4 regions of the Bradyrhizobium sp. USDA 4504 genome follow, and region 1 is predicted to be linked to each of the others. Evidence: predicted binding sites of a transcription regulator. Region 1 holds the regulator's gene; each other region holds the start of a gene.

Evidence for each region. The regulator PhoB, encoded in region 1, activates phosphate uptake and scavenging genes when phosphate is short. The targets are predictions, from matches to a motif close to TGTCATNNANCTGTCAT.
Region 2: a site for PhoB is predicted at 6,403-6,419, ahead of ACVMB1_RS27795 (esterase-like activity of phytase family protein). Genes of this name have one in related genera too.
Region 3: a site for PhoB is predicted at 2,564-2,580, ahead of phnF (phosphonate metabolism transcriptional regulator PhnF). Genes of this name have one in related genera too.
Region 4: a site for PhoB is predicted at 4,792-4,808, ahead of ACVMB1_RS33120 (alkaline phosphatase). Genes of this name have one in related genera too.

Annotation. Positions count from the first base shown of each region.
Region 1 covers NZ_JBSSGV010000001.1:6,464,238-6,471,661, reverse strand. Annotated here, with positions in the region: gene pstC (phosphate ABC transporter permease subunit PstC) at 1-548, shown strand, start outside; gene pstA (phosphate ABC transporter permease PstA) at 553-1,398, shown strand; gene pstB (phosphate ABC transporter ATP-binding protein PstB) at 1,395-2,213, shown strand; gene phoU (phosphate signaling complex protein PhoU) at 2,320-3,036, shown strand; gene phoB (phosphate regulon transcriptional regulator PhoB) at 3,182-3,892, shown strand; gene ACVMB1_RS30415 (GcrA family cell cycle regulator) at 4,133-4,645, opposite strand; gene ACVMB1_RS30410 (aspartate aminotransferase family protein) at 5,133-6,341, shown strand; gene argF (ornithine carbamoyltransferase) at 6,341-7,267, shown strand.
Region 2 covers NZ_JBSSGV010000001.1:5,892,914-5,900,337, reverse strand. Annotated here, with positions in the region: gene ACVMB1_RS27815 (MarR family winged helix-turn-helix transcriptional regulator) at 1-248, opposite strand, end outside; gene ACVMB1_RS27810 (MFS transporter) at 330-1,763, shown strand; gene ACVMB1_RS27805 (mucoidy inhibitor MuiA family protein) at 1,945-3,618, shown strand; gene ACVMB1_RS27800 (enoyl-CoA hydratase-related protein) at 3,788-4,624, shown strand; gene ACVMB1_RS27795 (esterase-like activity of phytase family protein) at 5,003-6,355, opposite strand; gene ACVMB1_RS27790 (heme ABC transporter ATP-binding protein) at 6,464-7,267, opposite strand; gene ACVMB1_RS27785 (FecCD family ABC transporter permease) at 7,264-7,424, opposite strand, start outside.
Region 3 covers NZ_JBSSGV010000001.1:829,236-836,659, forward strand. Annotated here, with positions in the region: gene ACVMB1_RS03515 (Na/Pi cotransporter family protein) at 1-114, opposite strand, end outside; gene ACVMB1_RS03520 (DUF1269 domain-containing protein) at 461-961, shown strand; partial or broken gene ACVMB1_RS03525 (patatin-like phospholipase family protein) at 1,554-1,713, shown strand; gene phnF (phosphonate metabolism transcriptional regulator PhnF) at 1,810-2,535, opposite strand; gene phnG (phosphonate C-P lyase system protein PhnG) at 2,664-3,125, shown strand; gene phnH (phosphonate C-P lyase system protein PhnH) at 3,130-3,738, shown strand; gene ACVMB1_RS03545 (carbon-phosphorus lyase complex subunit PhnI) at 3,742-4,845, shown strand; gene ACVMB1_RS03550 (alpha-D-ribose 1-methylphosphonate 5-phosphate C-P-lyase PhnJ) at 4,842-5,726, shown strand; gene phnK (phosphonate C-P lyase system protein PhnK) at 5,719-6,516, shown strand; gene phnL (phosphonate C-P lyase system protein PhnL) at 6,525-7,223, shown strand; gene ACVMB1_RS03565 (alpha-D-ribose 1-methylphosphonate 5-triphosphate diphosphatase) at 7,237-7,424, shown strand, end outside.
Region 4 covers NZ_JBSSGV010000001.1:7,071,026-7,078,449, reverse strand. Annotated here, with positions in the region: gene ACVMB1_RS33150 (hypothetical protein) at 1-130, shown strand, start outside; gene ACVMB1_RS33145 (phosphatase PAP2 family protein) at 288-1,070, shown strand; gene argG (argininosuccinate synthase) at 1,161-2,498, shown strand; gene ACVMB1_RS33135 (IS30 family transposase) at 2,677-3,717, shown strand; gene ACVMB1_RS33130 (TetR/AcrR family transcriptional regulator) at 3,704-4,291, opposite strand; gene ACVMB1_RS33125 (polyketide cyclase) at 4,388-4,753, shown strand; gene ACVMB1_RS33120 (alkaline phosphatase) at 4,866-6,623, shown strand; gene ACVMB1_RS33115 (OmpA family protein) at 6,875-7,424, opposite strand, start outside.

The sequences.
Region 1 (7,424 bases):
TCGGCCCGTTCCTGGCCAACACGTTCCAGCCCTTCATGATCCGGATCTTCGAGGGCGTCCCGGTGCTGGGCGCGGTGTTCGCAGGCCCGCCGTCCTATCTCAGCCTGTTCAACGCCGCGCTGATCCTTGCGATCATGGTGCTGCCCTTCATCACCGCGATCTCGGTCGACGTGTTCAAGACCGTGCCGCCGGTGCTGAAAGAGGCCGCCTACGGCATGGGCTGCACCACCTGGGAAGTCGTCCGCAGCGTCGTGATCCCCTACACCCGCGTCGGCGTGATCGGCGGCATCATGCTGGCGCTCGGCCGCGCCCTCGGCGAGACCATGGCGGTGACCTTCATCATCGGCAACTCGTTCCGGATCTCGTCGTCGATCTTCGCGCCGGGCACCACGATCTCGGCGGCGATCGCCAGCGAATTCGCCGAGAGCGACGGCCTGCACCAGTCCGGCCTGATCCTGCTCGGCCTGCTGTTGTTCGTGCTGACCTTCTTCGTGCTCGCCGGCGCGCGGCTGATGCTGATGCGGCTTGAAAAGAAGGCGGGGAAGTAACGCCATGAACCCGATCTACAAATCCCGCCGCCGCAGCGACATCGTCATCCGCGCACTCTGTGTCGGCGCGGCGCTGTTCGGCGTTACCTGGCTGGCGCTGATCCTGATCACGCTGCTCTATAACGGCCTTGCCGGCCTCAGCGTGCAGCTGTTCACCCAGAACACGCCGCCGCCCGGCTCGACCGAAGGCGGCTTGCTCAACGCCATCGTCGGCTCGGTCATCATGACCGTGATCGGCGTCGGCATCGGCGCGCCGCTTGGCCTGTTCGCCGGCACCTACCTCGCCGAATACGGCAAGCACGACAAGCTGACCTCGGTGATCCGCTTCATCAACGACATCCTGCTCAGCGCGCCCTCGATCATCATCGGCCTGTTCATCTATGGTGCGGTGGTGGTGCCGATGCGCGGCTTCTCGGCGATCGCAGGCAGCCTTGCGCTCGCGGTGATCGTGATCCCGGTCGTGCTGCGCACCACCGAGGACATGCTGCTCTTGGTGCCCAATCCGCTGCGCGAGGCCGCCTCCGCGCTCGGCCTGCCGCGTTCGCTGGTGATCAAGCGGATCGCTTATCGTGCCGCGCGATCGGGTCTGATCACCGGTGTGCTGCTGGCGACCGCCCGCGTCGCCGGCGAGACCGCGCCGCTGCTGTTCACCGCGCTGTCGAACCAGTTCTTCAGCCTGGATCTGACCAAGACGATGGCCAACCTGCCAGTGACCATCAACAACTTCGTGCAGAGCCCCTACGCCTACTGGAAAGAGCTGGCGTGGAGCGGCGCGCTGCTCATCACATTCACCGTGCTCGCGTTGAATATCGGCGCGCGTATCCTTGGTGCCGAAAGGGCCGCAAAATGACCGAGCTTTCCGTCTCCACGACTGCCGCAGGCCACATTCCCCAGGTTCCGCTGCCGGAAGCGCCGCCGAAAGTCACGGTGCGCAACCTCAACTTCTATTACGGCGAGCACCACGCGCTGAAGAACATCAACCTGGCGCTCGGCACCAACCGCGTCACGGCGTTCATCGGCCCGTCCGGCTGCGGCAAGTCGACCCTGCTGCGCATTTTCAACCGGATGTACGACCTGTATCCGGGTCAGCGCGCGGTCGGCCAGCTGATGCTGGACCAGACCAACATTCTCGACCCCAAGCTCGACCTCAACTTGCTGCGCGCGCGGGTCGGCATGGTGTTCCAGAAGCCGACGCCGTTCCCGATGACGATCTACGAGAACATCGCCTTCGGCATCCGCCTCTATGAGAAGATCTCGAAGTCCGAGATGGACGACCGGGTCGAGAAGGCGCTGCGCGGCGGCGCGCTGTGGAACGAGGTCAAGGACAAGCTGAACGCCTCCGGCCTGTCGCTCTCCGGCGGCCAGCAGCAGCGCCTGTGCATCGCGCGCACCGTGGCGGTGCGTCCCGAGGTGATCCTGTTCGACGAGCCGTGCTCGGCGCTCGACCCGATCTCGACCGCCAAGGTCGAGGAGCTGATCCAGGAGCTCTCCGAGGACTACACGATCGCGATCGTCACCCACAACATGCAGCAGGCGGCGCGCGTCTCCGATAAGACCGCCTTCATGTATCTCGGCGAGCTGATCGAGTTCGACGACACCAACAAGATATTCACCTCACCGAGCGATCGGCGCACCCAGGACTACATCACCGGCCGGTTCGGTTGACCGGCGCATGATCCGGAAAAGTGGAAACCGGTTTTCCGATCAGGTCATGCTAAAATTCAGGACACGAAACCATGATCCCCGGGATCATGGTTGAGGGAGACAAGCGATGGCTTCTGAACATACCGCCAAGGCATTCGACAGCGACCTGCAGGAGTTGACTCGCCTGGTCGCCGAGATGGGCGGCCTGGTCGAACGGATGATTACCGAGTCGGTCGACGCGCTGATCCGTCGCGACGTCGCGCTCGGCAAGCGCGTGGTCGCCGCCGACATCGAGATCGACAATCTGCAGCGCAACATCGAAGAGCGGGCGGTGCTGACGATCGCCCGCCGCCAGCCGATGGCGATCGATCTGCGTGAGATCGTCAGCGCGATGCGCGTCGCCACCGACCTCGAGCGGATCGGCGACCTCGCCAAGAACATGGGCAAGCGCGTCGCGGCGCTGGAGAGCGATTTCCAGCCGCTGAAGCTGATCCGCGGCCTCGAGCACATGACCGACCTCGTGCTGTCGCAGGTCAAGTCGGTGCTCGACGCCTATGCCGCGCACGACCTGCCGGCGGCGATGAACGTCTGGAAGGGCGACGAGGAGGTCGATGCGATCTGCACCTCGCTGTTCCGCGAACTGCTCACCTACATGATGGAAGATCCGCGCAACATCTCGTTCTGCATCCATCTGATGTTCTGCGCCAAGAACATCGAGCGGATCGGCGATCACGCCACCAATATCGCCGAGACCGTGTTCTACATGATCGAGGGCCAGCAGATCACCGACAAGCGCCCGAAGGGCGACATGACCACTTTTGCCACCACGGTGCCGGGCAACTGAGGCATGATCGGCAAGCACGGAACCGGCAAGAGCGAAACTGGATGATCCTCGCGACAAATCGTTTCCGCGGGGACTATGCTCAAGGAAGTAAGCGTTTCGGTTTGCGTCTGGGCAACGGATCACCACAGAGAAAGAACTTAAACCGATGAGCGCACGCATTCTGGTAGTCGAAGACGAGGAAGCGCTGACGACGCTGTTGCGCTACAATCTCGATGCGGAAGGCTACGATGTCGAGACGGTGGGGCGCGGCGACGATGCGGATACAAGGCTGAAGGAGCGCGTTCCCGACCTCGTGGTGCTGGACTGGATGCTGCCGGGCCTGTCCGGCATCGAACTGTGCCGCCGCCTGCGGGCGCGGCCCGAGACCAAGCAGCTTCCGATCATCATGCTGACCGCGCGCGGCGAGGAAAGCGAGCGCGTGCGCGGGCTTGCCACCGGCGCGGACGATTACATCGTCAAGCCGTTCTCGGTGCCGGAGCTGCTGGCGCGGGTGAAGGGCCTGTTGCGCCGCGCCAGCCCGGAGCGGCTTGCGACCGTGCTGACCTACGGCGACATCGAGCTCGACCGCGAGAAGCGCCGCGTGGCGCGCTCGGGCCGTCCGATCGATCTCGGGCCGACCGAGTATCGCCTGCTCGAATTCTTCCTTGAGCATCCCGGCCGCGTGTTCAGCCGCGAGCAATTGCTCGACAGCGTCTGGGGCCGCGACATCTACATCGATGAGCGCACCGTCGACGTGCATATCGGCCGCCTGCGCAAGCTGCTCAATCCGGGCCGCGAGCAGGATCCGATCCGCACTGTGCGCGGCGCCGGCTACGCGCTCGACGACCGCTTTGCCAAGGCCGAGCCGCAGCCGTAACGGCCATGCGGCATTCATAAACCGCAACACGGCGTCGTCCCGGCGAAACCCGGGACCCATACGCTGCGGCCAGCGCAATCGGCACGCGGCCAGACGGCTTTCTAACAACACCCATTCGTGGTTATGGGTCCCGGCCTGCGCCGGGACGACGCTGGTGATATAGCCGGGCTGGGTCACACAAAAAAATCCCCGCTTTCGCGGGGATTTGTCTTTGAGGTCTTCCGTCGTTTTCCCGAGTGCTCACTTGATCTGCGGTTTCGCCGACGGCCGGCGGCGATCGGCGGCGGGCTGGTAGGCGACGCGCGAGTGATGCGCGCAATAGGGCAGGCCGCCGAGCGCTTTGCCGCCGCAGAAGAAGAATTCCGGGCTCGAGGGATCGCCGACCGGCCAGTGACAGGTGGCCTCGTTGAGCTCGAGCAGCGACAGCCGCTGGCTCATCGGCACCACATTGTCGTAGGAGATCGGATCGGGCTCCATCTCGGCCTCGAAGGCGTGCGCCAGCGCGGTGTTGCCGCGCGAGACCGGGCGCGCCACCCGCATCATGTGCTGGGCGGGGCGGGCCTTGCGCTGCCGCGGCGCGGCCGTGGAGGGTGCCTTGGCGCGGCCGGAGAGGCCGAGCCGATGCACTTTGCCGATCACGGCGTTTCGCGTCACATTGCCAAGTTCCGCCGCGATCTGGCTGGCCGACAGGCCGGACTCCCAGAGCTTCTTCAGCTGCTCGACGCGATCGTCGGACCAGGTCAATACAGTCATCGCATTCTTCCCTTCGCGTAGCGCCGGCCAATCATTGGAGCGGCGCTGCGAGCCAATCTGGACAAATATCCCTGCGGCCAGAATCCCTTAGCCCTCGCCGGGCACGGTGTTGCGCCCGAACGTTTACGCGAGACACAAAGGCTACTTAGAGGGTCCAGTACCGCCGCACGAGATGTCGTACCCGACAGGCCAAACGCTACAATATGGCGTGACTCTGGCGCAAGAGTCCGCGGTCGTGCGTCCACATGTTCCCACACAGTTAAGCATCGCGATGAGGCTTTTCCACCGCACCGGAATGCTCCGGATTGCGCTCGTTTCGCATTGCAGGAAGGCCACTTCGTGGCGATTGACACTTACCGACCGCAGCATAGAATGCCCGCCACGTGCCGCCCGCAAAGGCGGCCGTTTTGTTTTCCGAAGCTGGCCGTTGCTGCGCTGGCGTCAAGGCGCGCGGCAATTGTCGGCTTAAAAACCGTCAGTGATCGTCATGACCAACGCTGCCACGTCGCATCTGCTCCCCGTCTTCGCCAGGGTCGATCTCGGTTTCGAGCGCGGTGAGGGCGCCTGGCTGATCGCAACCAACGGCGACCGCTATCTCGATTTCACCTCGGGCGTCGCGGTCAACGCGCTCGGGCACGCGCATCCGCATCTCGTCAAGGCGCTGCAGGAACAGGCGACCAAGCTCTGGCACATGTCGAACCTGTTCAAGAGCCCGGACGGCGAGGTGCTTGCCGCGCGGCTGTGCGAGCAGAGCTTTGCCGACTTCGTGTTCTTCTGCAATTCCGGCGCGGAAGCGATGGAGGGCGTGATCAAGCTGGTCCGCCACTATCACTTCTCCAAGGGCCATGGCGAGCGCTACCGCATCATCACCTTCGAGGGCGCCTTCCACGGCCGCACGCTGGGCACGCTGGCGGCGACCGGCTCGGCGAAATATCTCGAGGGCTTCGGCCCGCCGATGGACGGCTTCGACCAGGTGCCGCATGGCGACATCGACGCGGTGAAGAAGGCGATCGGTCCGCACACCGCCGGCATCCTGATCGAGCCGGTGCAGGGCGAGGGCGGCGTGCGCTCGGCGCCACAGGCGTTCTTCAAGGCACTGCGCGCGCTGTGCGACGAGCACGGCCTGCTGCTCGCCTTCGACGAGGTGCAGACCGGCATGGGCCGAACCGGCGAGCTGTTCGCCTACAAGCGCACCGGCGTCACGCCGGACGTGATGTCGCTGGCCAAGGCGCTCGGGGGCGGTTTCCCGATCGGCGCGGTGCTGGCGACCGCGCAGGCCGCGGCCGGCATGGCGCCCGGCTCGCACGGCTCGACCTTCGGCGGCAATCCGCTCGCGGTCGCCGCCGCCAATGCCGTGCTCGACGTCATGCTGAAACCCGGCTTCTTCGAGCATGTGCAGAAGATGTCGCTGCTGCTCAAGCAGAAGCTCGCCTCCGTCGTCGACCGCTATCCCGGCGTGCTGTCGGAGGTACGCGGCGAGGGGCTGTTGATCGGCGTCAAGGCCGTGGTGCCGTCGGGCGACCTGATCGCAGCGCTGCGCAGCGAGAAGCTGCTCACCGTCGGCGCAGGCGACAATGTGGTGCGGTTCCTGGCGCCGCTGATCGTGACCGAGTCCGAGATCGACCAGTCGATCACCGCGCTCGAGCGCGCCTGCGCGACATTGTCGGTGGCGCAGCCGAAGAAGGCGGCTGGATAATGAGCAAGCCGGTCCGTCACTTCCTCGATATCAACGAGCTGCCGCTCGGCGAACTGCGCAACATGCTGTCCGCCGGAGCCGCCATGAAGGCGAAGCTGAAGGCGCATGAGAAGGGCAGGAAGCCGCTCGAAGGCAAGACGCTGGCGATGATCTTCGAGCGCCCGTCGACCCGCACAAGGGTGTCGTTCGACGTGGGCATGCGCCAGCTCGGCGGTGAATCCATCATGCTGACCGGCGCCGAGATGCAGCTCGGCCGCGGCGAGACCATCGCCGACACCGCGCGCGTGCTGTCGCGCTATGTCGATGCGATCATGATCCGCATCCTCAACCATGACGCGCTGCTCGAGCTCGCGGCTCACGCCACCGTTCCCGTCATCAACGGCCTGACCCGGCGTTCGCATCCCTGCCAGGTGATGGCCGACCTCATGACCTATGAGGAAAACCGCGGCTCGATCGAGGGCAAGACCGTGGCCTGGACCGGCGACGACAACAACGTGCTGGCCTCCTGGGCGCATGCCGCCGAGCGGTTCAAGTTCCAGCTCAATGTTGCGACCCCGCCGGAGCTGTCGCCGAAGAAGCCGATGCGCGACTGGATCAAGGCGACCGGCGCGCCGATCATGCTCGGCACCGATCCGGAAGCCGCCGTGCGCGGCGCCGACTGCGTCGTCACCGACACCTGGGTGTCGATGGGCGACAAGGAGGGCGAGCACCGCCACAACGTGCTGCGGCCCTATCAGGTCAATGCCAAGCTGATGTCGCTCGCCAAGCCGGACGCACTGTTCATGCACTGCCTGCCCGCGCATCGCGGCGAGGAGGTCACCGACGAGGTGATCGACGGGCCGCAATCCGTGGTGTTCGACGAGGCGGAAAACCGCCTGCATGCGCAGAAGGGCATTCTGGCCTGGTGTTTCGACGCGGTCGCGTAGTCGGAGATCAGTAAGCGTTGTCGTCCCGGGCAAGCGAAGCGCGACCCCGGACCCATAACCATCGCTGTCAATCGTTGCGAAGGCTGGGGCACCAGCTTGATGCAAGCAACTCACATCGGTGGTTATGGGTCCCTGCTTTCGCATGCTTTCGCAGGGA
Region 2 (7,424 bases), 570 kb from region 1:
GTGATGGTCAACAGACCGTCGCGCTCGAGCGGCTTGAGGTTGTGGTTCAGCGCGGTGCGGTCGAGCACCAGGGCTGCGGCAAGCTCGCCCATCGTCGGCGCGCCCGACCGCCTGACATAGACCAGAATCGCCCGTTGCGTGCCGCGCAGGCCGGATGTCGCAAGGACCTGATCGTAGAGCTGCGACACCCGCCGCGTCGCCTTGCGCAACGCCGTGAGATTACACCGGCTGGGTTCCGTTTTCGCCATCGCTGCCTCCGAGGACTTGACAGATACATGCATATGCACCTAATGGCAATAGATGCATATGCACGTATTTCGGAGGGTGTGATGTCGGAGGTAGAGGCGGAGACCATCGATCTGGTCGTCGAACCTGATGCGCGGCCGCGGTCCTGCGTCGCCACCGCAACCCCGCGCCAGGTGCTTGCGATCGTGTCGGTCGGAATTTGCCTCGCCAATCTCGATCTGTTCATCGTCAATGTCGGGCTGTCGAACATCGCGCAGGAATTTCGCGCCGCCTCGCTTGAGGATTTGTCCTGGATCCTCAATGCCTACGCCATTGCCTACGCGGCGTTGCTGGTGTTCTTCGGCCGGCTCGCCGAACGCCACAGCCGCAATCTCAGCTTCCTGCTCGGCGTCGCGCTGTTCACGGCCGCGTCGGCGGCATGTGCGCTGGCCTCCAGTGTCGAGTTCCTGGTCGTCTCCCGCGTGGCGCAAGCGGCCGGTGCGGCATTGATGACGCCAACCTCGATCGGCCTGCTGCTGGCGTCGTTTCCGCCCGAGCAACGCGCCGGGGCGGTGCGCACCTGGACGGCGATCGGCGGCCTTGCCGCCGCACTGGGCCCGCTCGCGGGAGGCGTGCTGGTCACCTTCGACTGGCGCTGGATCTTCATCGTCAATGTCCCGATCGGCGTCGTCGCGCTGATCGTCGGCTGGCTGAAATTGCCCGAAGTGCCCGGTCACGACGTGCCGCGTCCGAGTTCATGGGCTGCGCTGCTGGTGACCTCCGGTATCGGTGCGCTGACATTTGCGATCGTGAAGGCGAACGATTGGGGATGGAGTTCGCGCGGCGTCGTGCTTGGCTTTGCCGTCGCGACCGTCTCGCTCGCGGCCTTCGCGTGGCATTGCCTCAGATCGAGGAATCCCTTCGTCGATCCTGCGCTGTTCGCGGTCAGGCCGTTCACCGGCGCGTCGTTGGTGATGGCGCCTTATTCGGCGGCCTTCGGCGCCATGCTGCTGTCCTGCGTCTTGTGGGAGCAGACGGTATGGGGCTGGTCGGCGTTGAAGACCGGCCTTGCGATCGCTCCCGGCCCGCTGATGGTGCCGATCACCTCGCTGCTGTTTGCCGGCCGGCTGATTGCGCGGTTTGGCGCCGCGGCCGTCGTCTCCGCCGGAATCCTACTGTTCGCGGCCGGCCTCGCGATCTGGGCGACGCTGCTCGGGGCCGACCCGAATGCGCCTGCCGTCGTCGCGGGCGTGATGCTGATCGGTATCGGCGTCGGGCTGACCTTTCCGACCCTGATGGGCGTCGGCGCCGGCGCGCTGCCGCCGTCGTCGTTTGCCACCGGCTCCGGCGTCATCAACATGATCCGGCAGGCGGCACTGGCGATCGGCGTCGCGATCTTTGTGGCGATCCTTGCAACGCCGGTCTCGATGACCGAGCGGATCGCAGCGTTTCAGCGCGGCTGGTGGATCATGATCGCGATCACCTTGGCCGGCTTCGTGCCGAATTATCTGTTCATCCGGCGCAAGGCAGATCGCTAACGCCCGAAAGACATCGCCGCGCCATGCGGCAGCCGCGGCGGCGCCATCGTCGCGCCGCAGGGAAACCTCAATCGAACCAGTCCCTTCCTCGCTGCGTCTCACCACGAGAAACGGCGCGCAGTCGAGCCCGGCGCGCCGTTCGTCTCGCGCGCGATGCGGCGTTTTTTTCTGGAGGGATGTCATGTGTAGGATTGCGAATTATCTTGTGACCACCAGCCTGGTGCTGGCGGGTGCGCTGGTTGCCGGGCCGCTGCAAGCGGCCAATCTCGATGCGGCCTCGCAGGTCGATGCCGTGACCGTCTATCCCGATGGCGCGAGCGTCACCCGCGTCATCACGCTGGATCTGCCTGCCGGCGACAACACCCTCATCGCTAGGGATTTCCCGATCGGGCTCGATCCGTCCTCGCTGCGGGTCGAAGGCGAGGGCGGAGCGAAGCTCACGATAGGCGCGATCGACACCAAGCTGCCGGGGCCGCTGCTGCCGCAAAATCTCTCCGAGATCGACAAGCGCATCGAGGCGCTGAACGATCAGCGCGCCGATTTGCAGGGACTGATCAGCGCGGCCGAGGCGCGGCGCAAATTTGCCGAGCGGTTTGCCGAGGCGTCACCCGCGGGCCTCGGCGAAAAGGGCGAGGCGCGTCCGCTCAGCGAGTGGCGCGCGGCGTTCTCGGCGGTGGCCGACGAGGTCGCAACCGCCGACAGCGCGATCCGTGACGCCGAGCGCAAGATCCGCGTGATCGACCGCGATCTTGCGCAGCTCGCAGCCGATCGCACCAGCAAGCCGCCGAGCAAGGTCGAGGTGCGGATCGATGTCGCCTCGCAGGCGGCGACCAAGGCGACCTTGCGGGTCACCTATGCGGTTCCCAACGCGCGCTGGACGCCGCTCTATGACGCCCGGCTCGACACCGGCGCCAAAGACCGCAAGCCCGCGATCGAACTGGTCCGCCGCGCCGAGATCACCCAGTCGACCGGCGAGGACTGGTCGAGCGTGGCGCTCGTCGTCTCCACCGTGCGGGTCGCGCGCGGCGGCAATGCGCCCGACCTCCGCTCGCTGATCGTGCAATATCCGCAGCCGCCGCGGCCGCTGGCGAAGCTTTCGGGAGAGGCCAGCATGCGGTCGCGCGAGGCGCTGGCACCCGCGCCGGCCGCCGACGCGGTTCAGCAATTCCGCTTTGGTGGGGGACGCATGGACGAACTGGAAGCCACCGCCGAGGTCGGCGCCTTCCAGGCCACCTTCAAGATTCCCGGCCGCGTCAGCGTTGCCGCCAATGAGGGCGCGAAGAGCCTGCGCATCTCGACGGCGACCATCACCCCCGATCTCGCGGTTCGCGCCGTTCCGGTGATCGACCCGACCGCGTTCCTGGAAGCGAGCTTCGTGCAGGCCGACGATGCGCCGTTGCTGCCGGGGCAAATCTCGATCTACCGCGACGGTATCTTTGTCGGCCGCAGCCGGATGGCCACCGCCGCCAAGGACGAGACCGTGCGGCTCGGCTTCGGCGCCGACGACAAGGTCAAGATCGAACGCACGGTGGTGAAGCGCAACGAGGGCTCCGCCGGCCTGATCGTGACCACGTCGAAGACCGACGAGCGCGCCTTCAAGACCACGGTGCGCAACGGCCACGACTTCCCGATCAAGGTCGCGGTCCAGGATCAGCTCCCGGTCAGCGAGAACGACGATATCGTGGTGGAGATGCTGCCGTCGTCGACGCCTGCCACGACCACCAATCTGCGCGACAAGCGCGGCGTGCTGGAATGGGCGTTCGAGGCCAAGGCCGGTGATATCAGGGACATCAATTTCGCCTGGCGAATGCGCTGGCCCAAGGACAAGGGCGTCGTGATGGTGCCGGCGGGCTAGAGCCCGTGCCGGGGCTCTAGCGTTGTTGCTTGACGCGTTTTCTTCACACGAACCGGAACCCACTTCGCTTGAAAACGCTTTGAGGACCTGCGTCATCTGCCGATGACAACCCTCCCGATCTCGGGCATCACTTTGCCAAAGGCAACAAAGCCTGAGATCGGGAGGATCCATGAGCTACCAGCACATCATCGTCGATGATCCGCGTCCGCGCGTCCGCCGCATCACGCTGAACCGACCCGAGAAGCGCAACGCGCTGAACAATCGCCTGCGCGGCGAGATCTTCGAGGTGCTGGAGCAGGCCGACCGCGATCCCGAAATTTCGATCTCGATCCTGCGCGGCGCCGGACCCTGCTTCTCGGCGGGCTACGATCTCTCCGCCGACAACCGCGTCGACCAGCCCTATCATTCGGCATCCGGCCCCGGCCAGTGGTCGCGCCATGTCGTCGAGGGCTGGTTCTCGATCTGGGATCTCGCAAAGCCCGTGATCGCGCAGGTGCACGGCTATTGCCTCGCCGGTGGCACCGAGCTCGCGACCGCCTGCGACGTGGTTTATGTCGCCGACGACGCCCAGATCGGCTATCCGCCGGTGCGGCTGATGAGCCCGCCCGACATGCAGTATCACCCGTGGCTGGTCGGCATGCGACGCGCGATGGAATTGATGCTGACGGGCGACGCGATGTCCGGCCGCGAGGCCGCCGAATGGGGCTATGCGACCCGGTCGTTTCCGCTCACCGAACTGGAGGCGAAGACGCTGGATTTCGCCGAGCGCGCGGCGAAGGTGCCGATCGAGCTTCAGCAGCTCAACAAGCGTAGCGTCCACCGCGCGATGGAAATCATGGGTGCCCGCGCCGCGATGCGGGCCGGCACCGAGATCCAGGCGCTGGCCTTCACCACCGAGGCCAGCAAGGCCTACATGGCAGGCTTCCGACGCGACGGCGGCAGCGTGAAGGCCCAGCTCGACCAGCGCGACACGACGTTCGGAGATTACCGGACGAAGAAGGAGTGACGATCACGCAAGCCGCGCGCTGAGCTGTATCACCGTCACCCTGAGGAGGCCGCAAAGCGGCCGTCTCGAAGGGCGGCAGCCCGGCTCTCCGCGCGGCTGCATCGGGGGCCGTGCATCCTTCGAGGCTCACCCAGCGGCGCAATTGCGCCGCAAGGCTCGCACCTCCAGCGACAAAGGCGTAGCCTTTGCGCGGGGAGGACGGAATGGCTGTCGTGCCGGGATGAGCATCACGCTATCCGCATATTCGCTGTCATGCCCCGCCTTGAGCGGGGCATCCAGTACGCCGCGGCCCATCCACTAAGTTCGGACGTCTCTGCAATACCGGGTCGCCCGGCCGAGCCGGGCAACGACACGCGTGTGATCGGCGAAAGCAGCCCTTCACTTCGCCTTCAGGAACTCGCCGACCTCGAGCAGCACGAACTCGTCGTCATCGGCCTTGTTCGGGTCGCGGCTGGAGGAGAACGGCAGGTTGTTGTCGTTGCCGACGATGATGTGGGTCTCGTCGACCCGGTCGACATTCTCGATGGTGAAGAACGGGAAGGTGTAGACGCCGTCGTTGAGCGGCTTGCGCGCCTTCTTGTTCGGATCGCGGATCTTCATCAGGTCGATATAGGCGATCTTGCGCACCGGCTTGCCGACATTGGCATCGGACAGCTCGATCTTGTAGACGCGCTTGAACTTGGCGAGGTCAGGAAAACAGTTCTCGCCGCGCTGGCCTTGCGGGCAGGCCTTGTCGGCGGTGCCTTCGCCATTGTCGCGCTCGATCACGAGGCCCTGGGCCGGATCGATCATGTTGAAGTCGCCGATCGCATTGCCGTTCTGCTCGAACGCATATTGCCAGTAGCGTCCAGTGAACTTCTCCGCCGCGACGTCGAATTCCAGGATGCGCGAGGCTTCCTTGCCGTCGACCTTCTCCCAATCCTTCTTGTCGGCATCCCACAGCGGCCCCTCGAGCAGGCCGTAAAGGAACTTGCCGTCCTTGGAGGAAGCAAAACCTTCATAGCCCTTGGAGCGGCGCAGGTTGACGTTGGTGTAGCTGGCGCCGGGCGCGCCGGGCGACTGCACCGCCCAGTGATCCGGCGAGCGCACCGGCTTGCCGTCGGCGACGGTCTCGAACACGGCGAGGATCTTGCCGGTCTTGTCGGCCTTGAGGATGTAGGGCCCGAATTCATCGCCGATCCAGAAAATGTCGTTGATGATCTGGAAGCCTTCGGTGTCGAAATCGGCACCGGTCAAATAGCGCTTGGCGGTGTCCTCGTGGACGATGCGGAACGGCACCTTCCTGTCGGGATCGTGCAGGAACACGGTCTCCTGACGCTCGATCTTGCCGCTCGCCCAGTCGATCTTGTGCCGGTTCAGGTACAGCATCGAGTCTGCCGAGTTGTAGCGCGAGCCCATGCCGTTGTCGGTGATCACCCAGAACGAGCCGTCGGGCATCACCTTGATGCCGGAATGGCCCTGCAGCGGCTGGCCTTTGAACGGCAGCGACACGCCGGTCGGCCGCTCGTACGATTTGCCCATCACGGTGCCGATGGCGTCGACGCGCTTGCCGGTGGTGTATTTGCCCGAGGTCTTCAGATCATCAGGGGCGTCGGCGGGCGCGTCGATGAAGCTCTCCGCCGGCATCACGGCGTGTCCCGCCAGCGTCGCCGGGAATTCGCCCTCACCCTGCGCGAATGCCGATGTGGCGAGCAGGATCGAGGCGACGGAGCAGAGCAGGGACAGGCGCATGGTTGATCTCCCAAAGGATAAACGATGCGGTGTTCTCCGAGCCGCCTGTTACAGCCGGCTGACAGTTTTGTGAACCGCGGATGTTGCGGCGGGATAAGGCTTGCGGCGTTACGTCGCCTTGCCCGCCGGCTGCATCGTCTGCGGCAGCAGGAACGGCACGCCACCTCCGGTATAGGCGATCGCAGCGTCGATCTCGAAGATCTCGCGCAGCGTCTCGGCCTTCATCGCCGCCGTACGGTCGCCGTCGACGGCAAGCCGGCCGCGGTGCAGCAGCAGGATGCGGTCGGCGAACCGCATCGCGAGGTTGAGGTCGTGCAGGATCGCGATCACCGCGGTGCCGCGGGCGGCGCGCCGCCGGGCCGTTTCGACCAGGTCGATCTGGTGCCGCAGATCGAGGCTCGAGGTCGGCTCGTCCAGCAGCAACAGTCCCGGTCCATGCAGCGCTTCGCCGCAGGCGAGCTGCACCAGCACGCGGGCGAAATGCGCCCGCTGCTGCTCGCCGCCCGACAGCGTCGGCAATTGCCTGAAACGGAAACGCGCGAGCCCGACCTCGTCGAGCGCCGCCTCGACCAGCGCGCGCGCCACCGCGCGCGGGCTTTCGCCGGCGCCCATGCTGACGATTTCCTCGACGGTGAACGGGAAGGTGACGTTGACGTGCTGCGACAGCATCGCGCGGTGCTGCGCCAGCGCGCGCGGGCCGTAAACCTGCAGGTCGCGCTGCCTCAGCCTGATCGCTCCGCGCGACGGGCGCAGGTCGCCCGACAGCATCCGCAGCAGGGTCGATTTGCCGGCGCCGTTGGGACCGACGATCGCGACCATCTCGCCGGCACCGATCTGCAGCGACACCGCATCGACCAGCGTCGCGCCGCCGACCGTCATCGATACCGACTGTGCTTCGAGCAGGGCCGTCATAGCGACACCAGCCCGCGCTGCCGCAGCAGCATAGCGAGGAAGAACGGCGCGCCGATCGCTGCCGTCAGGATGCCGATCGGCATTTCCGCGGGTGCCACGATGGTGCGCGCCACGGTGTCGGCGCCGACCAGGAGGATGGCGCCGAGCAGCGCGGAGG
Region 3 (7,424 bases), 5.6 Mb from region 1:
GCTCAGGACTGTCCGCAATTTGGATCCGGCGAGTCCCTTGAGGCCGGCGGTCATGACGCTCATGCCAAGCAGGAACAAACCAACTCCACCGAGGACCGAGATCGCCGTCGACATGCGTGCTCTCTTCGCAGTGCACCGACAATTGAACCAATCAACCTAAAGCAGCGGCGCCCTGAAGTCAGCACGGGATGAGGATTTGTCATCCGGCCGATCCCGCGACGGCTTTTTGGTCGCACGGGTCGAACTCAGAAGGGCGCGGCACACAGGCTTGCGGCGAGTCCTTGTTCGAGACACATGCGACAATGTCGCTTACTCAATTGCACCGAGCGCTAAAAACATCTCGGGATTGTGAAGCTGCCTGCATGATTGCGCGGCAAGAGACTTTCGGGTCTATGCTAAGTTTCGGCCGTGCATCACGCGCGGAATAGGGGCAGCACTTCGAGCCATCAGGGAGTGTTCAATGTCAGATCTCGTTGCGATCGTGTACCCATCCGAAGTCAAAGCAGAGGAAGTTCGGCAAAAAATACTCAAGCTTCAGAGCGAGTACCTGATCACGATCAGCGATGCCGTGATCGCAGTCAAAACCGGGGACGCTGTAAAGCTCAATCAGCTCGTGAACACCACCATGACCGGCGCCGCCAGTGGCAGCTTCTGGGGACTGCTCTTGGGGATGGTATTCCTGAATCCCCTTCTCGGCGTGGCGCTCGGAGCCGGCGCAGGCGCTTTGAGCGGTGCGCTGACCGATTTCGGGATCAGAGACCAGTTCATGAAGGATCTCGCGTCGAAGGTGAAATCGGGAGATGCCGTTCTGTTCCTGCTGATCAAGTCCATGACCTCAGACAAGGTTCTCAATGCGATCAAGGATGCGGGAGGGATCGTCCTGACGACCTCGCTCGATGAAAAGAAGGAGCAGCACCTTCGCGACGCGCTCGCAGCCGCAACTCAGGCCAAGGCTGCCTAGTCGCCGATCTTGTGGCGGCCTAATACGCTGCGGACTTGCGTGGGGATCAGTGCGCAACAGCATCGGTCCTTGGGCGGATCGCCAGCGATGAGGTTGGCTGCGGCGTTCGGCTCCGCGGTCGCTTCCCTTCCGCGCAGCCAGGAGCCGGGAGAAAATCATGCGCAAATTGTTTCTATGGGGCCTAGCACTTGGGATTGCTTCGGTGGCGATTACGGCGACCAGCGGTCGTTCGCAGGCCGGCCTTATTGCGCCGCTGGGTCTGCGCCAGGCCGCCGACGAGCTTCGTCTCGCGGAAACTGTCCAATTCACCTGGAGGGGCCACCGCTACTGTTGGTACAGCAGGGGATGGCGCGGCGGCGGTTGGTATCGGTGTGGTTTTGGTTCAAGGCGCGGCATGGGTTGGGGTGGTCCGGCGGGATGGCACGGATGGCGCCGGCCAGGCCACCGCCCGGTCACTCGGCCTCCGAGACCTGGGCGGCCAGGAATCCAGCGTCCGCAACCACTCCCGCAACCGCTTCCCGGCAGGAGCTGATGGCCGCTTTGTCTATCGTTCGCCGGCCGCGACGTGGCCGCACGCCAGTCGGAGCCCGCCATGTCCTTGAAGGAGCCGCAAACACGCGCGGGCCAAGTGCGCGATACCGTGCTGGTCGATCTCGCGCTGGAGGGCAGTGGATCGTACCGCGCTTTTACCTGGGGTGCTCGATCGGCTCATGGATGAGCCGTGGTTGCGCAGCGAGGCAATATCGGGCACCTGACGACGACCAACGTTCATACTGGCCTGGGCGTGTGTAACAAGACATCGGGCCTTGCAGGGCTCGACCGTTTAGTTCGGATTACAAAGGGGATTGTCAGCCGTTCTCGACCAGAAACTCCACGCGCTCGGCGGCGAAGCGCGAGCGCTTGGTCACCAGCGGCTGGTCCAGCATGTCGACGTCGGTGGCGTCGACCACCAGCACCGGCCGTCCCAGCGGCAGGTCGAGTCGCGCGGCGTCGGTCGCATCGACGATCGCCGCGGTGATCCGGGTCGAGGCGCGGTGGTAGTCCTTGACGCCGTAATGCCCGAGCAGCTTCGTCATCGAGCGGACGTTGGCGAACACGCTGCCGGCATCGGGAAACCGCTCGGTCGACAGCCAGGTGGTGGAGACGCAGATCGGCGTCCGGTCGGCGAGCCGCACCGCTTCGATCCGGATCAGCGGCGCACCGATCTTCAGGCCGAGCTCGCGCGCGATCTCGCGGTTGGCGACATCGCTGCTCGCATCGATCAGCTGGCCGCGCGGCTCGTGGCCGCCGGCGCCGACGATCTCGGAAAATCGCGTGCGTGAGCGCAAGGGATAGGCGAGGCGCTGGGCTTCGACATAGGTGCCGCTACCGCGTTCCGCGCGCACCAGGCCGCGCTCGGCCAATGCGGCGAGCGCCCGCCGCACGGTGTGCCGGTTGACCCGGTACGTCTCGGCGATCTCCATCTCGCCGGGCAGCTTTTCGCCGGCGGCGAAGCGACCGTCAGCGATGCCGCGCTCGATGCCGTCGGCGACCTGCCGCCACAAGGCGACGCCGGAACTTTCCTGCATGCTCATGGCGCGGTGATACCAGAAATCTTTGGTTTGTCACGAAACAGTCATGGCGCTCCGCTATCAAGTTGTCTAGTATCATAGACAACTTGATGCAGGCAAGGTTGCCCAAAGGTTTGCCCATGAGTTCGACCATGAGTTCGACCGGACCAAACAGCAAACAGGCCCAGCGCAAGGCCGCGATGACGGTGCTGGCGCACGCCGCCGCTACGGACATCGCAGGCAGGCTGGCCGCGATCGCGGTGCCCGCGCATGAGAACCTGCGCGAGCCGGAAAACGGCCTTGTGATGCTGCGCGGGCGGATCGGCGGCGACGGTGCGCCATTCAATCTCGGCGAGGCGACGGTGTCGCGCGCGGCGGTGCGGCTTGCGACCGGCGAGGTCGGCTTCGGCTACACGCTCGGCCGCGACGCGCGGAAGGCGCAGATGATCGCGCTGTGCGACGCCATGGTGCAGTCGGCGGAGTTGTCCGGCGAGGTGGAGGCCAAGGTGATCGCGCCGCTGCGCGTCGCCATGAACGCCGAACGCGGCCGCAAAGCAGCGGAAACCGCGGCGACGCGGGTCGATTTCTACACGATGGTGCGCGGTGAGGGATGATGCAATGACGACGATTGCCGAAATGCCCGCGGGCTTTGCCGACAAGGTGCTGTCGGCGCAGTCGACTTTCCGTTCCGTGATGGATGCGATGGCGCGCCCGGGCAGCGTGCAGCGCGTCGCCGCTGATGTCGGAACACCGGCCGGCATGATGCGCGGCTCGGCCGCGATCGCGCTGACGCTGTTCGATCACGACACGCCGATCTGGCTCGACGCCGCGATGTCGGCGACGCCTGACGTCGCCCGCTGGCTGAAGTTCCATGCCAGCGCGCCGGTGATCACCGATTCCTCGATCGCGAGCTTCGCTTTGATCGGCGATGCCGCGAGCCTGCCGGCGCTCGATTGCTTCGCATTCGGCAGCAGCGAATATCCTGACCGGTCGACTACACTGATCCTGCAGGTCGACAGCCTGTCGCAGGGCCCGGCCTTCGAGCTGAAAGGACCCGGCATCGACGGCAGCGCCGTGCTGCAGGCGATGCTCAAGCCGCGCGACCTGTTCCAGCGGCTTGCGATCAACGAAGCCCTGTTCCCGCGCGGCATCGATGTCGTGCTGGTCCATGACGATGCCATTGTGGCGATCCCGCGCGCCACGCGGCTGATCGCAAGCGGAGTGTGAGCGATGTATGTAGCCGTCAAGGGAGGCGAGCGCGCCATCGAGAACGCCCATCGTCTGCTCGCGCATGAGCGGCGCGGCGACCGCGAGGTGCCCGAGGTGACGCTGGCACAGATTTCCGAGCAACTCGCGCTCGGCGTCGATCGCGTGATGACCGAAGGTTCGCTCTACGACCGCGAGCTCGCGGCGCTCGCGATCAAGCAGGCGCGCGGCGACATGATCGAGGCGATCTTCCTGGTCCGCGCCTTCCGTGCCACGCTGCCGCGCTTTGGCGCCACCGAGCCGGTCAACACCGGCGAGATGCAGGTGCGGCGGCGGATCTCCTCGACCTTCAAGGACGTTCCGGGCGGCCAGATCCTGGGGCCGACCTTCGACTACACCCATCGCCTGCTCGATCCGCAGCTCGCGGAAGGCTTTGTGCCGGAGCAGCCGGCGACCGCGGAGGCCTCGCAGGCCGCCACGCCGCGGGTGACCGACATTCTCGGCCGTGACGGTCTGATCGAATCCTCGCCGCAGGCAGATTGCGACACGCCGGTCGGCGACCTCACGCGCGAGCCGTTGAGCTTTCCGGCCGACCGCGATTTGCGGCTGCAGAATCTGGCGCGCGGCGATGAGGGCTTCCTGCTCGCGCTCGGCTACTCGACGCAGCGCGGCTACGGCCGCAATCACCCCTTCGCCGGCGAGATCCGCTTCGGCGAGGTCGAGGTCGAGTTCTTCGCCGAGGACGCGGGCTTTGCCGTGCCGCTCGGCTCGATCGAATTGACCGAGTGCCAGATGGTCAACCAGTTCAAGGGCTCGACGACCGAGGCGCCGTGCTTCACCCGCGGCTATGGCCTCGCCTTCGGGCAGAGCGAGCGCAAGACCATGTCGATGGCGCTGGTCGATCGCGCGCTGCGTGCGCGCGAGCTCGGCGAGGAGGCGGCGGCGCCAGCGCAGGACGAGGAGTTCGTGATGTCGCACTCCGACAATGTCCAGTCGACCGGCTTTGTCGAGCATCTCAAGCTGCCGCACTATGTCGACTTCCAGTCCGAGCTCGGCCTGTTGCGCAAGCTGCGGCAGGAGTTCGCGGAAGCCAACGAGGCCGTGGAAATGCAGGAGGCCGCGGAATGAACGCGCCGACGTACAATTTCGCCTATCTCGACGAGCAGACCAAGCGGATGATCCGCCGCGCGATCCTCAAGGCGATCGCGATCCCCGGCTATCAGGTGCCGTTTGCGAGCCGCGAGATGCCGATGCCCTATGGCTGGGGCACCGGCGGCGTGCAGGTGACCGCCGCGATCCTCGGTCCCGACGACGTGCTGAAGGTGATCGACCAGGGCTCGGACGACACCACCAACGCGATCTCGATCCGCAAATTCTTCGGCAAGACCGCGGGTGTCGCGACCACGACCTCGACCACGGACGCGACCGTGATCCAGACCCGGCACCGCATTCCCGAGGCGTCGCTGCATGCCGGACAGGTGCTGGTCTATCAGGTGCCGATCCCCGAGCCGCTGCGCTTCCTCGAGCCGCGCGAGACCGAGACGCGGCGCATGCACGCGCTCGCCGAATACGGGCTGATGCACGTCAAGCTCTACGAGGACATCGCGCGCTTCGGCCATATCGCGACCGCCTACGCCTATCCGGTGAAGGTGAACGCACGCTACGTGATGGACCCGTCGCCGACGCCGAAATTCGACAATCCGAAGATGGACAATTGCGCGGCGCTGCAACTGTTCGGCGCCGGCCGCGAGAAGCGCATCTACGCGATCCCGCCCTACACCACCGTGGTGTCGCTGGACTTCGAGGATCACCCGTTCACGCGCTACCGCTTCAACGCGCCCTGCGCGCTGTGCGGCGCCGACAATTCCTATCTCGACGAGATCGTCACCGACGACAAGGGCGGGCGGATGTTCGTCTGCTCCGACACGGACTTCTGCGAGCAGCGCCAAGCCGCCGGCCATCACGGCACCGAGAGCGCGGCGCCGCACAAGGAGAAGGCGCATGTCTGAGCTCGCGAGCCTCGACAACGACGAGCCGTTGCTGGTGGCCGAAGGGCTTGCCAAGAATTACGGCCGGCTTGCCGCCTGCCGCGACGTCTCGTTCGCGCTCTATCCCGGCGAGGTGCTGGCGATCGTCGGCGAGTCCGGCTCGGGCAAGTCGACGCTGCTGCAGCTGCTCTCGGCGCAGCTCGCGCCGAGCGCGGGCCGGGTGTGCTACCGGATGCGCGACGGCGTGCTGCGCGATCTCGCTGAACTCGGCGAGGCCGAGCGGCGCTTCCTGTTCCGCACCGACTGGGGCTTCGTGCACCAGGACCCGGCGCAGGGGCTGCGCATGGGCGTCTCGGCCGGCGCCAATGTCGGCGAGCGGCTGATGGCGGTCGGCTGGAATCATTACGGCCGCATCCGTGACACCGCGTCGACCTGGCTGGAGCGGGTCGAGATCGATACCGGCCGCATCGACGATGCGCCAAAGACCTATTCCGGCGGCATGCGGCAGCGGCTGCAGATCGCCCGCAACCTCGTCACCGAGCCGCGGCTGGTGTTCATGGACGAGCCGACCGGCGGCCTCGACGTCTCGGTGCAGGCCCGCCTGCTCGACCTGATGCGCAACCTCGTCAGCGAGCTCGGGCTCGCCGCGATCGTCGTGACCCACGATCTCGCCGTGGCGCGGTTGCTTTCGCATCGCGTGATGGTGATGAAGGGCGGCCGCGTCATCGAGACCGGCCTCACCGACCAGGTGCTCGACGATCCGCGTGAGCCCTATACGCAGCTGCTCGTTTCCTCGATTCTTCCGCCATGAGCGTGCCAATGACCGCGATGATCGAACTTGCCAACGCCGAGAAGACCTTCACCATGCATCTGCAGGGCGGCGTCGAACTGCCGGTGGTGCGCGGCGTCTCGTTCCACGCCGATCCGGGTGAGTGCGTGGTGCTGTCGGGCCCGTCGGGCGCCGGAAAATCCTCCATCCTGAAGATGATCTTCGGCAACTATCGCTGCGACAGCGGCCGGATCGGCATCCGCCATCACGGCATGGTTGTCGACCTTGCCACCGCCGAGCCGCGCCAGGTGCTGAGCATCCGCCGCTCGACCATCGGCTATGTCAGCCAGTTCCTGCGCGCCGTGCCGCGGGTGGCGACGATCGACGTCGTCGCCGAGCCTTTGATCGTCAACGGCGTGGCGCGCGAGGAGGCCCGCGCGCGCGCCGGCCAGCTGCTGCGCCGGCTCAACATTCCGGAGCGGCTGTGGACCTTGCCGCCCTCGACCTTCTCCGGCGGCGAGCAGCAGCGCGTCAACATCGCGCGCGGCTTCATCTCGGACCTGCCGATCCTGCTGCTGGACGAGCCGACCGCTTCGCTCGATGCGGCGAATCGCGCCGTGGTGGTCGAGCTGATCGCGGAGAAGAAAACCAAGGGCGTCGCGATGGTCGCCATTGTCCATGACGACGAAATCCGTCATCTGATTGCCGACCGCATCGTCGATGTGACCTCGTTCGCGGCTGCTGCCTGAAGGACCGTTTGAAATGACCGCCAAGCAAGACACCATCATCGGCAACGCCCGGCTGGTCCTCGCCGATCGCGTGATCGAGCAGGGCTGGGTCGCGATTGCTGATGGCAAGATCGCCGAGTTCGACGAGGGCAGGGCGCCCGAGGCCGCCGAGGATGCCGGCGGCGATCTCCTGATGCCCGGGCTGATCGAGCTGCACACCGA
Region 4 (7,424 bases), 610 kb from region 1:
CGTCGCGGGCCTGGTCTACTGGCTGATCGCCGGCCGCACCGCCGGCGCCTGGCGCGAGCCGGCGCGACCGTTGCCGCCGCCCCCGCCATTGCCGTCGCAACGGCGGCCGCAAACACCGCCGTCATCCTGAGGAACCGTGCGCAGCACGGTGTCTCGAAGGATGGGCCGCAGCAAGACCGCATCCTTCGGGGCTCGCAAGAGCTCGCACCTCCAGCGACAACGGCGAAGCCGTTGCGCGGGGATGACGTCACTTCCCATGCTCATCCGCCTCGGCTAAACCGCGCGCCATGAACCGGACCGGACTTTTCATTGCGCTGGGGCTGGCGCTCATCATCGGCATCCTGTTCGGGATCTATCCCGAGCTCGACCTGAAGCTGGCGGCGCTGTTCTACGATGTGGCGCAGAAAACCTTCCCGCTGAAGCTCGACGCGGTGGCGTCGTTCGCGCGCGATGCGGCGATGTGGATCGCCTGGGCGCTGGTGCTGCCGGCGATCGTGACCATCGTCTGGAAATTCATCCGCCCGGACCGGCCGATGCTGATGTCCGGCCGCGCCGCGGTGTTCCTGCTCACCACGATGCTGCTCTCGGCCGGCGTGCTCACCAATTTCACCTTCAAGAATTATTGGGGCCGGCCGCGGCCGGTGTTCGTGACGCAGTTCGGCGGCGACCTGCAATTCATGCCGTGGTGGGACCCGCGCGGCGGCTGCCCGCGCAACTGCTCGTTCTTCTCCGGCGAGGGCGCCACCGCGTTCTGGACCTATGCACCGGCGGCGCTGACGCCGCCCGCGTGGCGGCCGCTGGCCTTTGCCGGGGCCACCGTGTTCGGCATCGTCACCAGCGGGCTTCGCATGGCCTTTGGCGGCCATTTCTTCACCGATGTGGCGATCGCGGGCCTGGTGTCGTTCTTCACGGTCTGGCTGTTCTACGCGCTGATCTACCGCTGGGCAGCGACCCGGCTGACTGACGCCCAGGTCGATGCCGCGCTGACGCGCCTTGCGATGCCCGGCTACCGGTGGATGCAGCGCTGGCGCCGGGGCGGCAAGGCGGCGTCCAGCCAGACCGAGGCCTGATTTGGGCCTGATTAAAGGCGTGCTCAGCGTTCGGAAATTTGATATCGCCACCCCGGAAACATCATTGATTTCGACCGATTGGACCGTCCCATGAGTACGATTCTGAAAAGCCTGCCCACTGGCGAAAAAGTCGGCATCGCGTTCTCGGGCGGGCTCGACACGTCGGCGGCGCTGCTCTGGATGAAGCTGAAAGGCGCCAAGGTCTTCGCCTATACCGCCAATCTCGGCCAGCCCGACGAGGCCGACTACGACGCGATCCCGCGCAAGGCGGTGGATTTCGGCGCCGAGAAGGCCCGCCTCGTCGATTGCCGCACCCAGCTGGTCCATGAGGGCATCGCCGCGATCCAGTCCGGCGCGTTCCACATCTCGACCGGCGGCATCACCTATTTCAACACCACGCCGCTCGGCCGCGCGGTGACCGGCACGATGCTGGTCGCGGCGATGCAGGAGGACGGCGTCAACATCTGGGGCGACGGCTCGACCTTCAAGGGCAACGACATCGAGCGCTTCTATCGCTACGGCCTGCTGACCAACCCGAGCCTGCGCATCTACAAGCCCTGGCTCGACCAGCAGTTCATCGACGAGCTCGGCGGCCGCGCCGAGATGTCGGCGTTCATGACCGCGCAAGGCTTCGCCTACAAGATGAGCGCGGAGAAGGCCTATTCGACCGACAGCAATCTGCTCGGCGCGACGCATGAGGCCAAGGATCTCGAGAGCCTTGCGAGCGGCATCACCATCGTCAACCCGATCATGGGCGTGCCGTTCTGGCGCGCCGATTGCGACGTCAAGGCCGAGAAGGTCGTGGTGCGCTTCGAGGAGGGGCAGCCGGTCGCGCTGAACGGCAAGACGTTTGCAGATCCGGTCGCGCTGTTCCTCGAGGCCAATGCGATCGGCGGCCGCCACGGCCTCGGCATGAGTGACCAGATCGAGAACCGCATCATCGAAGCGAAGAGCCGCGGCATCTATGAGGCGCCCGGCATGGCACTCTTGCACATCGCCTATGAGCGCCTCGTCACCGGCATCCACAACGAGGATACGATCGAGCAGTACCGCATCAGCGGCATGCGGCTCGGCCGCTTGCTCTATCAGGGCCGCTGGTTCGATTCGCAGGCCTTGATGCTGCGCGAGACCGCGCAGCGCTGGGTGGCACGCGCCGTCACCGGCGAGGTGACGCTCGAGCTGCGCCGCGGCAACGACTACTCGATATCAAACACCGAGAGCCCGAACCTCACCTATGCGCCGGAGCGGCTCAGCATGGAGAAGGTCGAGGACGCCGCCTTCACGCCGGCCGACCGCATCGGCCAGCTGACGATGCGCAACCTCGACATTGCTGACACCCGCGCCAAGCTCGGCCTGTACAACAAGACCGGCCTCATCTCGAGCGACGAAGGCTCGCAGATCTTCCAGCTCGAGAACGACAAGGACTGAGGCGGCACCCTCTCGCCTTGTCGTCCCGGGCAAGCGAAGCGCGACCCGGGACCCATAACCACCGGCCATGGTTATGAAGCACGCTGGTGCTCCAGCGCGCTTCCACGACTCCTCCCTGTGGTTATGGGTCCCCTGAGTTCACAAACGAAGTGCAACACTTCCTTGAGGAGGTGTTGCCATGGGGCGGACTTACAAGCAGCTCTCTCTGGACGACCGATGCGAGATTGCCTGCCGATCGGCCAATGGCAGCTCGGTCCGGCAAATCGCGGCAGCTCTGGATCGCTCGCCATCAACGATCTCTCGGGAACTGAGGCGCAATCGGGGGAGCCAGGTCGGCTACAAGCCGAGCTATGCCCAGCACCAGATGCGAGCGCGGCGCTGGACGGGCGGACGCCTCGAACGGGAGCCCGGCCTGCGCCGCGCGGTGTTGCAACGCCTTCGCCGCGGCTGGTCGCCCGAGCAGGTCGCTGGCCGGCTGGCCCGCGAGTACGGGCGCAAGGTGATCTCCCACGAGACCATCTACCGCTTCATCTATCGCCAACTCAGGCGCACCACGGACTTCAACTGGCGGCGCTATCTGCCGCGCGCCAAGAGCAAGCGCGGCTGCCGCGGCAAGCGGGGCGGCAGCCCCGCAAGCTTCATCGAAGGCCGTGTATCCTTGGCAAATCGGCCGCTCGAAGCGGCCGACCGCAGCGTGCCCGGACACTGGGAGGCCGACCTGATGATGTTCTCGAAATACGGTCAGGCCGTGCTGACCGTGCACGAACGCACCTCGCGGCTGCTGCTCGGCATCCGCCTTGCCAGCAAGGTCGCGCGCGGTGTCGCCCGCCATCTCGTGGGCTTCTTCGCGCCCCTTCCACAAGAGCTGCGCCAGAGCGTTACCTTCGACAACGGCACCGAGTTCGCCGGTCACCTGGCGCTGCACCGCCTCTCGATCGCGACCTTCTTCTGCGATCCCCATGCCCCCTGGCAGAAGGGTGGCATCGAGAACGCCATCGGCAGGATGCGCCGCTTTATTCCCCGCAAGACGGATCTTCTAACCCTCTCGACCGCCAAGTTCCGCCAGTTCATCGCCGCCTACAACAACACCCCGCGCAAATGCCTTGACTACCGCACGCCTGCCGAGTCCTTTGCTCAAGTGTTGCACTTCGAATGTGAATCCACCTCCCGGCCTTCGCCGGGACGACGTGGGGAGAGAGGCCTGCCTACTTCACCCTGAGCGCATCCAGCAGCGAGCGGAACGCGCGCGCGTAATCGGTGCCGGTCTTGCCGATATCCGGCCCCGCGGAGACCGCAACCGCGGCTTCCGTCACCGCGCCGAGCAGCAGCCGCGCCAGCGGCTCGATCGGCTGCTTGGCGATCACGCCGGCATCCATCGCGGCGGCCAGCGCGCGCGGAAACTTGCCGCCGAAATGCTTGGCGTCGATCTCGCGCCAGCGTTCCCAGCCGAGCACGGCGGGGCCGTCGCGCAAGATGATCTGGCCGGTCGGGCCTTTCGAGCACGCCGCGAAATAGCCCTGCGTGCCCGCCGCCATCGCCGCCAGCGGATCGTTCTCGGCGCGCGAGATGCGGTCGAGATCGGCAACAAGGTCGATCGACACCTGCTCGAACACCGCCTCGAACACCGCCTCCTTGGTCGCGAAGTGATGATAGACCGCGCCCTTGGCGACACGCGCGCCGGCGGCGATGTCGTCCATCGTCGCAGCGGCGAAGCCGCGCTCGCCAAAAATGCGCCGCGCCGCCTTGACGATGGCGGCTCTGGTTTTCTCGCGCCGTTCGGCCTGGGTTGCCATGGCGCATCTCTAGCCCAGTTCCAGACGCAAGCCAATTGACTTACCGACTACCAGTCGATAAATACCGACTATAAGTCGGTAAATGGAGAATGCTCGATGCCCTCGCTTAGGACGTTGCAAGCCTTCGCTGACACGGTCGAGTCCAACGACCATGTCGGCGCGATCAGGAACTTCTATTCAGTCGATGCCCGCACCCAGGAGAACGACGGCGAGTGGCGGGTCGGCCGCGAGGCGCTGGCGGCGCGCGAGGCGGCGGTGCTGGCCGCGGTCGCCGGCGTCAAGACCACGCGGCTCGGGCCGCTCCTGCTTGACGGCGATCATTCGGCGATCTGCTGGCGCTTCGAATTCACCGGCAAGGACGGCAGGGTCCGCAGCATGGAGGAGGTCGCCTGGCAGACCTGGCGCGGCGATGAACTCGTCGAAGAGCGCTTCTTCTACGATCCGCAGCAGATGGCGCGCTGAAATCGCGCCGGCCCTTGCGGCAATACGCCCCGGCGCCGCCTCATTGCGCCGTCATCCGCCGCCACTAGCCTCCGCCCCGATGCGCATGATGCGCAAGGGCGGAGCATCGATCATGATCAAGGGAGTTGCCGGCGTGGCCGTCACGCTGGTGTTGTCGGCAGCGCCGGCGTTCGCCCAGACGATCTATCCGATCGATCGCGCCGATATCCTCGTCGGCGCCAAATTCGACTTCAAGGTCGAGCTTCCGGAATTGGTCGATCAAGCAAAGCTCAAGGTCACGCTGAACGGCGCGGACTATGCCGCGGTGTTCGGCCAGGGCGGCACATTCACCGCGCACGAGGCCGGCCGGGAGCAGTCGGCGCTGTTGCTGCGCGATGTCTCGCTCGTCAAGCCTGGGCAGGTCGCCGTCGAAGTCAGTGACGGCACGCAGAGCCGGACCGTGAGCTGGACCGTCTACGACACCGGGGCACGCAAGGCCAGGAACGTGATCCTGTTCATCGGCGACGGGATGTCGCCGTCGCATCGCGTCGCCGCGCGAATCCTCTCCAAGGGAATCGCGAAGGGCAAGAGCCGCGGCAAGCTCGCGATCGACGACATGCCGCATATGGCGCTGGTCGCGACCGCCGGCTCGGACTCGATCATCACCGATTCGGCGAATGCCGCGAGCGCCTACGCCACCGGCCACAAGGCCGCGGTCAATGCGCTCGGCGTCTACGCCGATCGCACGCCCGATCCGCTCGACGATCCCAGGGTCGAGACCATCGCGAGTCTTGCCAAGCGGCGGGCGGGCCTCGCCGTCGGCATCGTCACCAACACCGAGGTCGAGGACGCGACCCCGGCGGCGATGGTTGCGCATACCCGCCGCCGCGCCGCCTATGACGCGATCGTCGCGCAATATTTCGACGCGAAGCCCGACGTGCTGATGGGCGGCGGCTCCGCGAACTTCCTGCCGCAATCCGCGTCCGGATCGAAACGCAAGGACGATGTCGACTATCTCGCGCGCTTCCGCGACGCCGGCTATCCGGTCGCGACGACCGCAGGCGAACTCGCCACGCTCGCGGCCAAACCGGACACCCGCCAACTGCTCGGCCTGTTCGCCGCCGGCAACATGGACGGCGCGCTCGACCGCAAGTTCCTGAGGGGCGGCGGCGTCAGGAAATTCCCCGAGCAGCCGGACCTGACCGAGCAGGTCCAGGCCGCGCTCACGGTGCTGTCGAAACACGAGGCCGGTTTCTTCCTGATGGTCGAGTCCGGCCTGATCGACAAATACGCCCATCTGCTCGACATGGAGCGCGCGGTCTACGACACCATCATGCTCGACAATGCGGTGCGGCTGGCAAAGGACTGGGCGAAAGCGCGCAACGACGACACGCTGATCCTGGTCGTGGCCGACCACAACCATCCGAACAGCCTGGTCGGCACCATCAATGACGACATGGCGGCGACACCCAACGTGCCGCTGCGCGAGCGCGTCGGTGTCTACGAGAAAGCCGGGTTCCCGAATTATCCGGCGCCGGACGCCGAAGGTTATCCGTCACGCGTCGATGTCAGCCGGCGGCTTGCAATCTTCTCCGCCAGCCTGCCAGATCACTACGAGACGTTCCGCCCGAAACTCGACGATCCGAACGAGCCGACCGTGAAGGCCGACCAGCCCGACACGTTCAAGGCCAATGACAAGTACAAGGATGTCCCCGGCGTCGTGCTGCGCTTCGGCAATCTGCCGGCGATGATCGGCGCCAGCGTGCATTCCGGCGAGGACGTCATTCTCACCGCGACGGGCCCGGGCAGCGAGCGCGTCCACGGCTCGATGGACAACACCGAAGTGTTCCGCGTGATGGTCGAGGCGCTGGGACTGGGCGAGGGGAAGTAACGAATGATGAGATTGGGTCGATCAGCATGCCCGCTGTACCTCTCCCGCTTGCGGGGGCGACGCTTCTCCAACCTCCCCTTGAAAAGGGGAGGTCGCTTTGCTCGCCAGAGCAAAGCGGGTGGGGATCTGCTCTCTCCGCAGCCACCGTCACCTGCGGCTGACCCCCATCCCGACCTTCCCCTTTCAGGGGGAAGGAGAGCAAACAAAAATGGCCGGGATCGCTCCCGGCCATTCCGTCATGTCGCGCCGGCTCAGCGCGGCGGCGCGGCCGAGGCGGTGCCGCCGTTGAGCAGCGGGGTGATGCGGCGGACGGTGACGCGCCGGTTGATGCGGCTCGGTCCGTCGGTCTGCTCCTTCGGATATTGAGAGCCATAGCCCTGCGAGGTCAGGTTCTCAGCCGGCACACCGAACTGCTGCGTCAAGAGCTCGGCGGCGGATTGCGCACGGCGGTCCGACAGTGACAGATTGTCGGTGTCGTTGCCGGTCGCATCCGTGTGGCCCTCGATCAGGAACACCTCGCGCGGGTTGCGCTGGATGGCTCGGTTGAGGCCGTCGGCGATCACCTGCAGCCTCGCCGCCTGGTCCGGTGGGATGGTCCACGATCCGGAGTCGAAGTTGATCGTGTTGACGTCGATGCTCGGCATCTGCATGCGGACATTGGGGCTGTAGCGGATCTCGTCCAGCGAGTAGCGCCGTTCGATCCGCTGCACCGGCGGTGCCTCCATGGTCTCGTAGATCACGTCGGGCGACGCGTCCTGCGCGTCGACGATGTAGCGATCGTAGGGAATGTTGACCACGGGC